DNA from 3 places in the Clostridium fungisolvens genome. Region 2 is predicted to be linked to each of the others. Evidence: riboswitches for the same ligand, from Rfam matches in the RefSeq annotation. Region 2 holds a riboswitch; each other region holds the start of a gene.
The links. Region 2 has a riboswitch for cyclic di-GMP ahead of bsdtw1_RS23150 (ketoacyl-ACP synthase III). Riboswitches for the same ligand answer to the same signal wherever they lie in the genome.
Positions count from the first base shown of each region.

Region 1: linked by a shared signal. The riboswitch ahead of bsdtw1_RS10865 (hypothetical protein) and the one ahead of bsdtw1_RS23150 (ketoacyl-ACP synthase III) in region 2 are both predicted to bind cyclic di-GMP.
Region 3: linked by a shared signal. The riboswitch ahead of bsdtw1_RS22670 (DNRLRE domain-containing protein) and the one ahead of bsdtw1_RS23150 (ketoacyl-ACP synthase III) in region 2 are both predicted to bind cyclic di-GMP.

Region 1 covers NZ_BLZR01000001.1:2,523,013-2,526,305, forward strand. Annotated here, with positions in the region: gene bsdtw1_RS10865 (hypothetical protein) at 1-1,676, opposite strand, end outside; cyclic di-GMP riboswitch class I at 1,822-1,905, opposite strand; gene bsdtw1_RS10870 (TIGR04540 family protein) at 2,383-2,619, shown strand; gene bsdtw1_RS10875 (carboxylesterase/lipase family protein) at 2,697-3,293, opposite strand, start outside.
Region 2 covers NZ_BLZR01000003.1:3,071-6,363, forward strand. Annotated here, with positions in the region: gene bsdtw1_RS23145 (methyl-accepting chemotaxis protein) at 1-906, opposite strand, end outside; gene bsdtw1_RS23150 (ketoacyl-ACP synthase III) at 934-1,938, opposite strand; cyclic di-GMP riboswitch class I at 2,033-2,116, opposite strand; gene fusA (elongation factor G) at 2,961-3,293, shown strand, end outside.
Region 3 covers NZ_BLZR01000002.1:61,673-64,965, reverse strand. Annotated here, with positions in the region: gene bsdtw1_RS22675 (ABC-F family ATP-binding cassette domain-containing protein) at 1-947, shown strand, start outside; cyclic di-GMP riboswitch class I at 1,264-1,351, shown strand; gene bsdtw1_RS22670 (DNRLRE domain-containing protein) at 1,443-3,293, shown strand, end outside.

The sequences.
Region 1 (3,293 bases), on a different contig from region 2:
GTAAGCTTTACTGATATAGTTGCTTTTCCACTCTTAAAGATATGAATGTCTTTTACCTTTGTTCCATCATTTTTATACATTTCAAGACTAAAATCAAATAACTTCCCAATATCCTTAATTGAATTTAAGGAATCATCATTTTTTACAATTGCCTCTCTTAACTTAATATAGTCCCCGTTGTTTACCCCATTATAGTCTATAGTTGAAAAAGGAAGTACTAAACTAACATTATTTGCAGTAACCTTTACACTACCTTTTCCCCCATTGGTAGTTGCAGCATCAAACTTTGTTTCTACAGTTTGTACACTATTTGATAGTGTTGGAACTACTGTATTTTCAGTGTCTTTTGATATTTGCTTAGAATCTAATGTCAATACAGCATTTGCACCACTAACATCCACATTGAACTTTTCCTTATTAGTATATTGTGGAGTTGAACTATTGTTCGTAGTTGTACCACTGTTACTAGAACCTGTACTATTTGCTGAATTTGTTCCACTATTTGTAGTAGTATTTGTATTTTGATTATTAGTGCCACTGCTATTATCTACAGAATTTCCAGAAGTTTCTGGAATAGATATTGGTGTATATCCAAACCCTACTATGCCACAAGCAACTAAGTTTTTATCATCATAAACCTCTAGAGCTTTTAATCCACTATCAACGATATACTTTTTTATAAATTCATTACCTTCCAACTTGTAAATAACTCCATCTTGATTTATCCACACGTTTCCGTTAACATCACGCGATGAATAGGTATAGGTATCTGGAAACTTGAATTCCTTTTCTAATTCAAGAGTATCGCTATTAATTTTATACTTCTGGACTATTGCTTCTCCTTCAATAGTACTCCCATTAGAGCCAGTTACTAATTGCCTACCAACTAAAATTATTGAACTCTCAGTACTAGGATATACATTATATATAACCATAGGCTTAGTATTATTAATTGCATATTCTTTTACCAAACCATCTTTCGAAATCTTATAAACCTTATTATCTGTACCTGACTTAATTGATTTATTAAACCACAGGCTACCATCTATACTTTCCTTAAGATGCCCAAAACTATCATAGGTTTGTTCATCTTTTTGTAGCCTGATATCTTCATATGAAAATCCTTTATCATTATATATTATATTTTTTGTATTATTATATAATATTCTCCCATTAGAATCATATGTTGGAATATTGTGCTCATCAGCTTCATACCAAAATACACCATTTGAATCTATGACTATCTTATCTACATAAGCCTGTCCATCCCCGTACTTTGGAACTTCTTTTACATATTCCATTTTGTAAGTATTTAAATCAACTTTATATATTGAGCTTTTCTCATCTTTATCTGAAACTACATAAGCATTATCGTTATAAACGCCTATAAAGCTTAGATACCTTAAAAGATTAAAGTCATCTGATATTATATGCTTTTGTCCATTTTCTTCAACAAAAAATTTTATATTATTGTCAATGATAACTGCATTGTTAACAATAGTTTTATCTTTATATTGATAAACAAAATCTACAGTTTCTTTTCTCCTATCTAAAAATTGAGGAACAGATGAATTAACCTCTTCTGCCATCGCAACCTTTGGTACCCCAATACCAAAACTCAATTGCACTAAAAACATAACTAAGATAGCTATGCTTATGTTCTTTCTTTTTTTCATTTCAAACTCCCCTTACATTAAAAATAAGCTAAAAAAATCTATGGTATTAGTTTTTGAAGTTAAACACCCCCAAACAATTCCATAGATATAGACCGCTTACTTAATAAAAAAGTGAGTTTTTAGTAAAAGCATATCACTATACAATTTAGGTAACCCGGCTGCCATAGTCAATAACCTTAGGCCCGTAGCTTTGCGTCTCTACCTTTCAGTAGATTTGCCTTTATCTATGGTATATTTTATGTAGTATGTAAAATTATATCATAATATGACAAAATTGTGAAGAAAATATTACAATACTGTTAACTTTTTTGGATTGAAAAATTAATTCAATTTAATATATCACCTAACTACATATCACCTCATTTTAGCTTTCATCACTTTAGCATGGCTTGTTAATAATATTTATTTATATTTTCACTTTTATATTTTGTTTAATAAAATATAAAAGTGAAAATATCATATTAATTCTTTGTGTAAACTAATTAAGTCATCGGAAAATTAAATATTTAATTTCGACACCATGTTTTAACAGCTCCTAACTTTTTTAAATTTCACTAAATTAATCTTGATTTTTATTTGCAATAAACAGATAAACAATGTATCATATTTATGTAATATTTAAGGATATGTGGTGCGATAATAATCTTGTATTTATTATAGGTCTATTATTAGCAAATACATAATCTATATAAGAAGGAGTATAACAATGAAAGCAGTATACAAAAACCCTAAGGAATTAGCAACAAAGTTATTAGATGTAGTTGATTCATACAGAGAGGGCTTAACTACTTATGAAAAGTTTGAAAGTACTATTCTTACTCTAATAGAAAAGAACGAGGACAGAATATACAAGAATGGATTTATGCCTACAAAACTAATTAATGTTATAGGTGAAGATAGAAAAGCACTTATCGATGAAGTGGCAAGCAAATTAGATAAGTAGGATTTTTTCAAGGGAAGTAAGTTTAAAATTAAATTTTGAATTTACTTCCCTTTATTTACTACATAGGAAAATATATTTTATTCAGTGTATAGGTTAATATCTTTCCATACCTCATAATTTTTGTTGCTAGGATCCATAAGAATTCTATTATCTTCATTGAATATAAAAGTAGGCCGACTTTCAGCATTGTATTTAGGCCAGAAAACTTCTAAAGCTCTATTAGGATCACCACTTTTTGCAAAGTTTACCCAAGCAGTATGCATATCATCTCTAAGTTTATACATAATATCTTTTGACGTACCTTTCCAAAACCTACGTATAATTCCCCTTCCTAAATTATCCAATGCAATAGGAACCTCTACACCATGTACAGACTTTAATCCAAGTAATCTAGTTAACCTAGGAGCATAATCAAATCTATACATCCAAGTGTCATTGTAACCACTCTGCCAATCAGCCACTTTAATTGAATCAACTAAAAAAGCTCTATCTTTAGCCAATTCCTTCATTTGTTCATTTTGGGAAATTCCATCATATAACTGATGTAAGCTTTCAAGTTTATCAACACAGCGATTAATTTCAAGCATTTTTTCAACCTGTCCCCAGCTACTCGGAAACATTGTGTTCTCCAATTTTACAAACAAAGCTCCATCATCATGATTTGTTCCTATAAT
Region 2 (3,293 bases):
AGCCTCTCTTAGAGATTTGTTATTCTCATTAGATAATGAAATAATTTCATTAGAAAATGCTTTAGTACTATCAACCTTACTAGAAACATTCTTATTTATGTCAAGTAAGTTAGATAATATGGTTTCATTCTTTTGAGAGTTATTTAACATGTGGTTTGCATCATTATTAATATCGTTACTTAAAGAGGCTATATATTGAAGAGATTTTGCTTCTTGATCAACAGCTGTTGATAAGGTAGTACTTGAATTTAATAGCATCTCTGAGAACTCACTTATTTGAGAGAATAAATTAAAGATATGTTCATTTTTTTCTTTTATATCTTTTTCATTATTACTTATATCTTTAAGTAATAATGAAGAGAAATATGTAAAAATATATATAGCAAAAGAAGTAAGGGTTATCACAATTATTCTAATAATTATTTCTCTTAAAAAAACTTGGTTTTCAGGCAGTAAATTTGAATTACTAAAGAATATATACACTTGTGATAGTACGCTAGCTCCCACTGAAATAAGAGTTAGCTTGTGATCAAATAAAAGTGCACTTAATAGTATGAAGTAGAATACTACTATCCATAATTCCTTAGATGGAACCATCCAAGCCAAATAAATATAGTTTACATAACATATAATCACTAAGCTAGCTTTTAAAAAAGTTAACCCTCTCTTCCATGATTGGGCATCCTTCATAGCCCATTTGTATCCTAATCTAAAAAGTATAACCTCAAATAAGGTTAGAGCCATTAAAATATATAATGAGCTCCAACTTATTTCAGGATATAAATTCATTGCCTTCATACCTATAAATAATGTTCCTGCCATTAATGCACTAACAGAATATATTATTAATACAAATTTTAATGTTTTTTTCTGAAAGTCAATTATACTACTTGATAAGGCTTCCATTCTTATCCCCCTGTTTCTAAAAATTAATTACCATTTATAGATTAGAGAAGACATAGTGTAACCAGCTGCAACAGAACAAAATATTAGAATATCCCCTGACTTAAAACCTTCAATAGATAATTTATCATCTAGTGCCATGATTGGGCTTGCACAACCAGTATAGCCATATCTATCACCGATAAATATAGCCTTAGATTTATCTACACCCAGTTTTTCAATAGTTTGATACAGATCATATTTAGAGAATTGTGATATAAAATAATGAGAAACTTGCTTTGGAGTAAGCTTATAATCTCTTAGTAAGGAGCTTATAAGTTTAGTCCATTCATCAGAAAGAAAACTAAAATCGAAAGGATCCCATTTTAATCTTCGATCATAATTTGAAGTTTTTTCATCAGTTATTTTTGACAAACCACAATTAGGAAATCTTATATTTTCATTATAACTATCATCAGTGAATACCCTAGAACCTAAAAATCCTCTTTCTTCCTCCTCTTCTACAATTTCAAGTATAATAGCTGCAGCTCCATCTGATATACCTTGATAAACAACTAAATCATCTTCTCTAGAAAATGGTAACATGTTCATTGAACCTAATACAAGAATTCTTTTATATTTATCGTCTAATTTTAAAAATCTTGAAGCAATGTCGATTGCTGTAAGCATACCTATACAATCATTATTTATATCAAAAACATTTGTAGCATTTTCTGCCTTTAGTTCATTTTTTATAATTAGCGCACAACATGGTGTAAGAAATTCAGGAGTATCTGATGCTGATATTATTGCATCAATATCTAATGGGGTAAGATTACTTCTTTCTAAAGCCACTTTTGCAGCTTCCACCGCCATTGTAATGCTTGTTTCGTCTGGAGAAGCTATAGTTCTTCTGTCTCTTCCCATTTTCTCCATAAGTCCTATTGCATGATTTTCCGTTCCAAATCTTTTATAGTGTTCTATATAGTAATCGTTATATAGTGTCTTTTCAGGATGATAACTTCCTACTCCTTTTATTATTACGTTTTTTACCATAATATCTCCTCCGTATAATTAAAATTTTTAATTTAAAATAATATTAAAAATAAAAATGGACAAATTAAAACTTGTCCATTTTTAATCTAACAAACTTAGTAGCCTGGCAATCATAAATCAAATTCTTAGATCCATAGCTTTGCGTCCCAACCTTTCGATAGGTTTGCCTTTATTAAGTAAAAATAGATAACATTATTAATATAAGGATTTGGGTAAAATTACTAATTACGACTATTTTACCAAAGATTACACAAAATGTACATAAATACACAAAAAATTAACATTTAATTCAATGCATGTTATTTTTAAATAAAAAATTTTAAATATAAGGTATAATTTATAGATTTATTCCAATAATTAGTTATATAGAAAATGTTTTCAGAATTTTTTGAAAATAAGAAGGATAATAATTTAAGGAAGAGAATATTATTTATTATAATAATATAAAAAAGGTATGAATACATTTATTAGTAACTAATTCTATTTTATTCTTTATGAATTTATAACTAAATTATATATGAGGATAATTATCCGAATACACTAAGACATAATATAAGTTAAAGAATAAAAAAGAAGAATATGCCGCCTGTAAGATTCTTCACATACGCTTAAGAAAAGGCAGATGCGCAAAAAAATTTACTAAAGAAGATCGCTTTAGCGAATTTTTTACAAGCGATATAAAGGTTGAATACTTTATAGGATTATCCCGTCATATGATACACAACATCTATAAAATTAAATCTATCAATTTAACTTTCAACACATTAATATTAAATCGTTTATATTTACCATTAATACATTCTGTTCAAAAAGAAAATATTTTTAGCTTTGAAAATCTTTAGCTAGTTGATATGAGTTTTTTTAGTTTCGGTAAGATATTAAAAGATAAGTACAGTATCTTGCAAAATAAATCTCAAAAAGATATCAATCAACTACTGCTTTATATACAGCTAAAGTCTAAATTTTAATGGAAGGTAGGTGAATATCTTAACTTTATAGATTATGAAGTTAAGATAAAATGTATGAAAGACTATAAAACTGATAATCTAAGAAATGTAGGTATAATTGGACATAGTTCATCAGGGAAAACAGCCCTAGCAGAAGCTTTATTATATTATACTAAAACCATTGATAGATTAGGAAAGATAGAAGAAGGCACAACTACAAGTGACTATGATGTTGAAGAAAAAAAGAGGGGAATCTCTTTATCTGCTTCTGTTATTCCATTTGAATGGAATGATAAAAAGATAAACCTTGTAGATATTCCTGGTTATTTTGACTTTGTAGGTGAAGAAATACAAGGGATTAGAGCTATAGATGTTTCCATGATTGTAGTTTGTGGTGCCGCCGGAATA
Region 3 (3,293 bases), on a different contig from region 2:
CTTTTGGTGATAGAAAGCTTATTGATGACTTTAGTTATATATTACTTAGAGATGATAGAGTAGGAATAATAGGACCTAACGGAATGGGTAAATCCACTTTAATAAATATAATAAGTGGAAAGATTAAGCCAGATAGCGGAGATGTTGAAGTTGGTGAAACAGTTAAGATAGGTGCATTCTCTCAAGAAACTTATCATATGGATGATTCTTTAAGAGTTATAGATTATATAAGAGAAGGTGCAGAATTTATATCCAATGAAGAAGGATATAAGTTAAGTGCATCACAAATGCTTGAAAGATTTAAGTTCCCACCAGCAGATCAATGGACTCCAATATCAAAACTGTCAGGTGGAGAAAAGAGAAGACTATATCTACTTAGAGTTTTAATGGAAGCACCAAATGTTCTTATATTAGATGAGCCTACCAATGACCTCGATATAGAGACCCTTACAATATTAGAAGACTACTTAGATGAATTCCCTGGTGCAGTTATATCAGTATCCCATGATAGATACTTCTTAGATAGAATGGCAACTAAGATATTCTCCTTTGAAGGCAATGGGAAGGTAGATCAGTACACAGGTAACTACACTGACTATAAAGAAGATAATAGACAAAAAGATATCAACAGTTCAGAAGAAAAGAATAAGAAAACTGTTGATAAAAAAGCAGAAGCTGTGGATAGTAATCAAGGTAAGAAAAAAGAAAGAGCATTAAAGTTCTCATTTAAAGAGCAAAGAGAGTATGACGAAATAGATGAGATTATAGCAGGAATAGAAGAAAAGATAAGCGAACTAGAAGCTAAGATAAATGCAGCTAGCACAAACTATTCTCTTCTTCAAGAACTTATAGCAGAAAAGGAAGAAACAGAAAAGCTTCTAGAAGAGAAGATGGACAGATGGGTTTATCTAAATGATCTTGCTGAGAAGATAAATGAAGGTAAATAATATATAAAGACTAGCAATAATGTGGTTTTACATACACATTGTTGCTAGTCTTTTAATTTGGCATATGATGCTAAAAATAATGGACTAACAAGATGTCAATGGAGTCACAGTGAATCATAAAGTTTCATATGAAAATATAACAAAACTGATTACATATAAAAGAAGATATCTACACTATTAGTAAACTAACTATTAATAAATTATTAATAAATACGATTATTAAATTATGGATTAAATGTAAATTAGTAATTGTATGGGAAAAGTATTACAATTGTTAAAGCATTATTCCATAAGTGGATGTATATTATTAAAAAACCATAGATAAAGGCAAATTTATTGAAAGATAAAGACGCAAAGCTACGGGCCTAAGGTATTTTAAATACTAAGGTAGCCGGGTTACCTAAGTGGTATATTTCATTTATATATTCTATGAAATCTATTCACATGTCTAAAATTCAATATGCTCATATCTATGGACTTATTAGGGGGTGTAGGATGAAAAGAAACATTCTAATAAGGGCCATATGTATCTTTTTGATTTTCTCTAATTTACTTTTTTCTTCAAATGATGTACTCGTATATGCCGCTGAAAACTTAGCAAAGCAGCCGCAAAAGGGAGAGTATTACGGTAAGGACATCAACAAAGAAGCTGAAAAAGTAAGTTCTGTAAGTCAGACTGACAACAAGTCTACGAAGGCTCTTAGGAAACCAAGTGTAACTAAATCAAAGAAAGAAGAAACTTATACTAAGGATAAGGAAGTAGTAAGCAAAAGAACAGCTAATAGTAAGACTTATAAGCTGGATAAAAAAACAGAAGTACAACAAATCTTCTTTGATAAGGTCAACTTTAAAGATGAGAAGGGAAACTACCAAGAAGTAGATAATACTCTAAACCTAAATAGTAGTGGCGGATATTATGAAAATAAAGCCAATGACTATAAGGTAAACCTTCCAACTGAAATTACTAAGGACAAAGGTATAGCAATACAAAAAGGGAAAGTCTCTATCAACTTGTTTCCTATGGAAGGAGATTTTTCTAGAAGTGCAGCTGCAGAAAACTCAGTTTTATATAATGATGTTTTCGATGGTGTAGATTATCAATATACTGCAAATTCAGATAGTGTTAAGGAAGACATTATACTTAATCGCTATGTTGACAAATCTACCTTTAAATATGCAGTTAGCACCAAGGGATTAACGCTTAAAGAAGAATTTAATTCAATAAGAGGATATGAAGCAGGTAAACAACAACCTACGGTTATACTAAGTGCTCCTGTTATGACTGATGCTTCTGGAAAAACAAATAATAACTTAACTATAAAGCTAGAAAAGAAACTGTTTGGTAAAGATATTATTACTGTGACAGTAGATGAAAACTGGCTTAAGGCACCAGAGAGAGCTTATCCAGTAAAAATTGATCCTGATACTGGTTTTGTTAATTCAGAGATCAATGTAACCTGTGCTGAAGAAAATGCACCTAATACCAACACGTTGAATAACGGTTATAGCTATGTTGGAACGGATGATGGTGTGAAATCAGGGAATAATTCAAGTATAACAAATGGATTCCAGAAAACTAGGACTTATCTTAAGTTTGATGTTAATGCTAAGGTTCCTAAAGAAGCTACAATTACATCAGCAACTCTTGAGATGTTTCAATCTACTTCCTTTGGAAATAATGACAGAGAAGTTGGTTTGTATAGTGTTGATGATAGCTATGATATAACTAGATTAACTTGGAATAACCAACCGAAGAATAAAACATATTATTCTTCTGCAATGGTAACGCCTAATGCGCATGCTGTTGATTTTGATATTAAGCAAATAGTAAGTGATTGGGTAAATGGGAAAGCAAACAACGGAATACTTTTGCAATATCTAAATGAAACTCAACAATGTGAAGCTTTTTCAACAGATAAAAATGAATATACAACTCAGAGACCATCGATTAAGATATTCTATGAATTTGTAGATGGTGTAGATACTAACATGCCTTTTGGCGCACCAAATATAAACTTAAGACCAATTACTGAACACGATAGTGAAGGAAGTCTTAAAGTTGATGGAATCTCTATAGATGGATTAGTAAAGCCAACCTCTACAGTAAACTACGAGTTAGATGTTGAAAATCCAGATTTTAAAGGAAGTGCAGAGGCTAGCTATATCTACAAATATCCTGATGGTGCTATGTACTCCAGTCTTTTCCCTAAAGCTTATGTGTATAAGGGAAAGGATAGTAACTGGCAGGCAGATAAAATACTGACACCAAAGCTTAATCAGCTTTATAGGATTAAAGCTACTGCAACCTTAGATGGACAAACTAGTGACACAGGCTATAGTGATTAT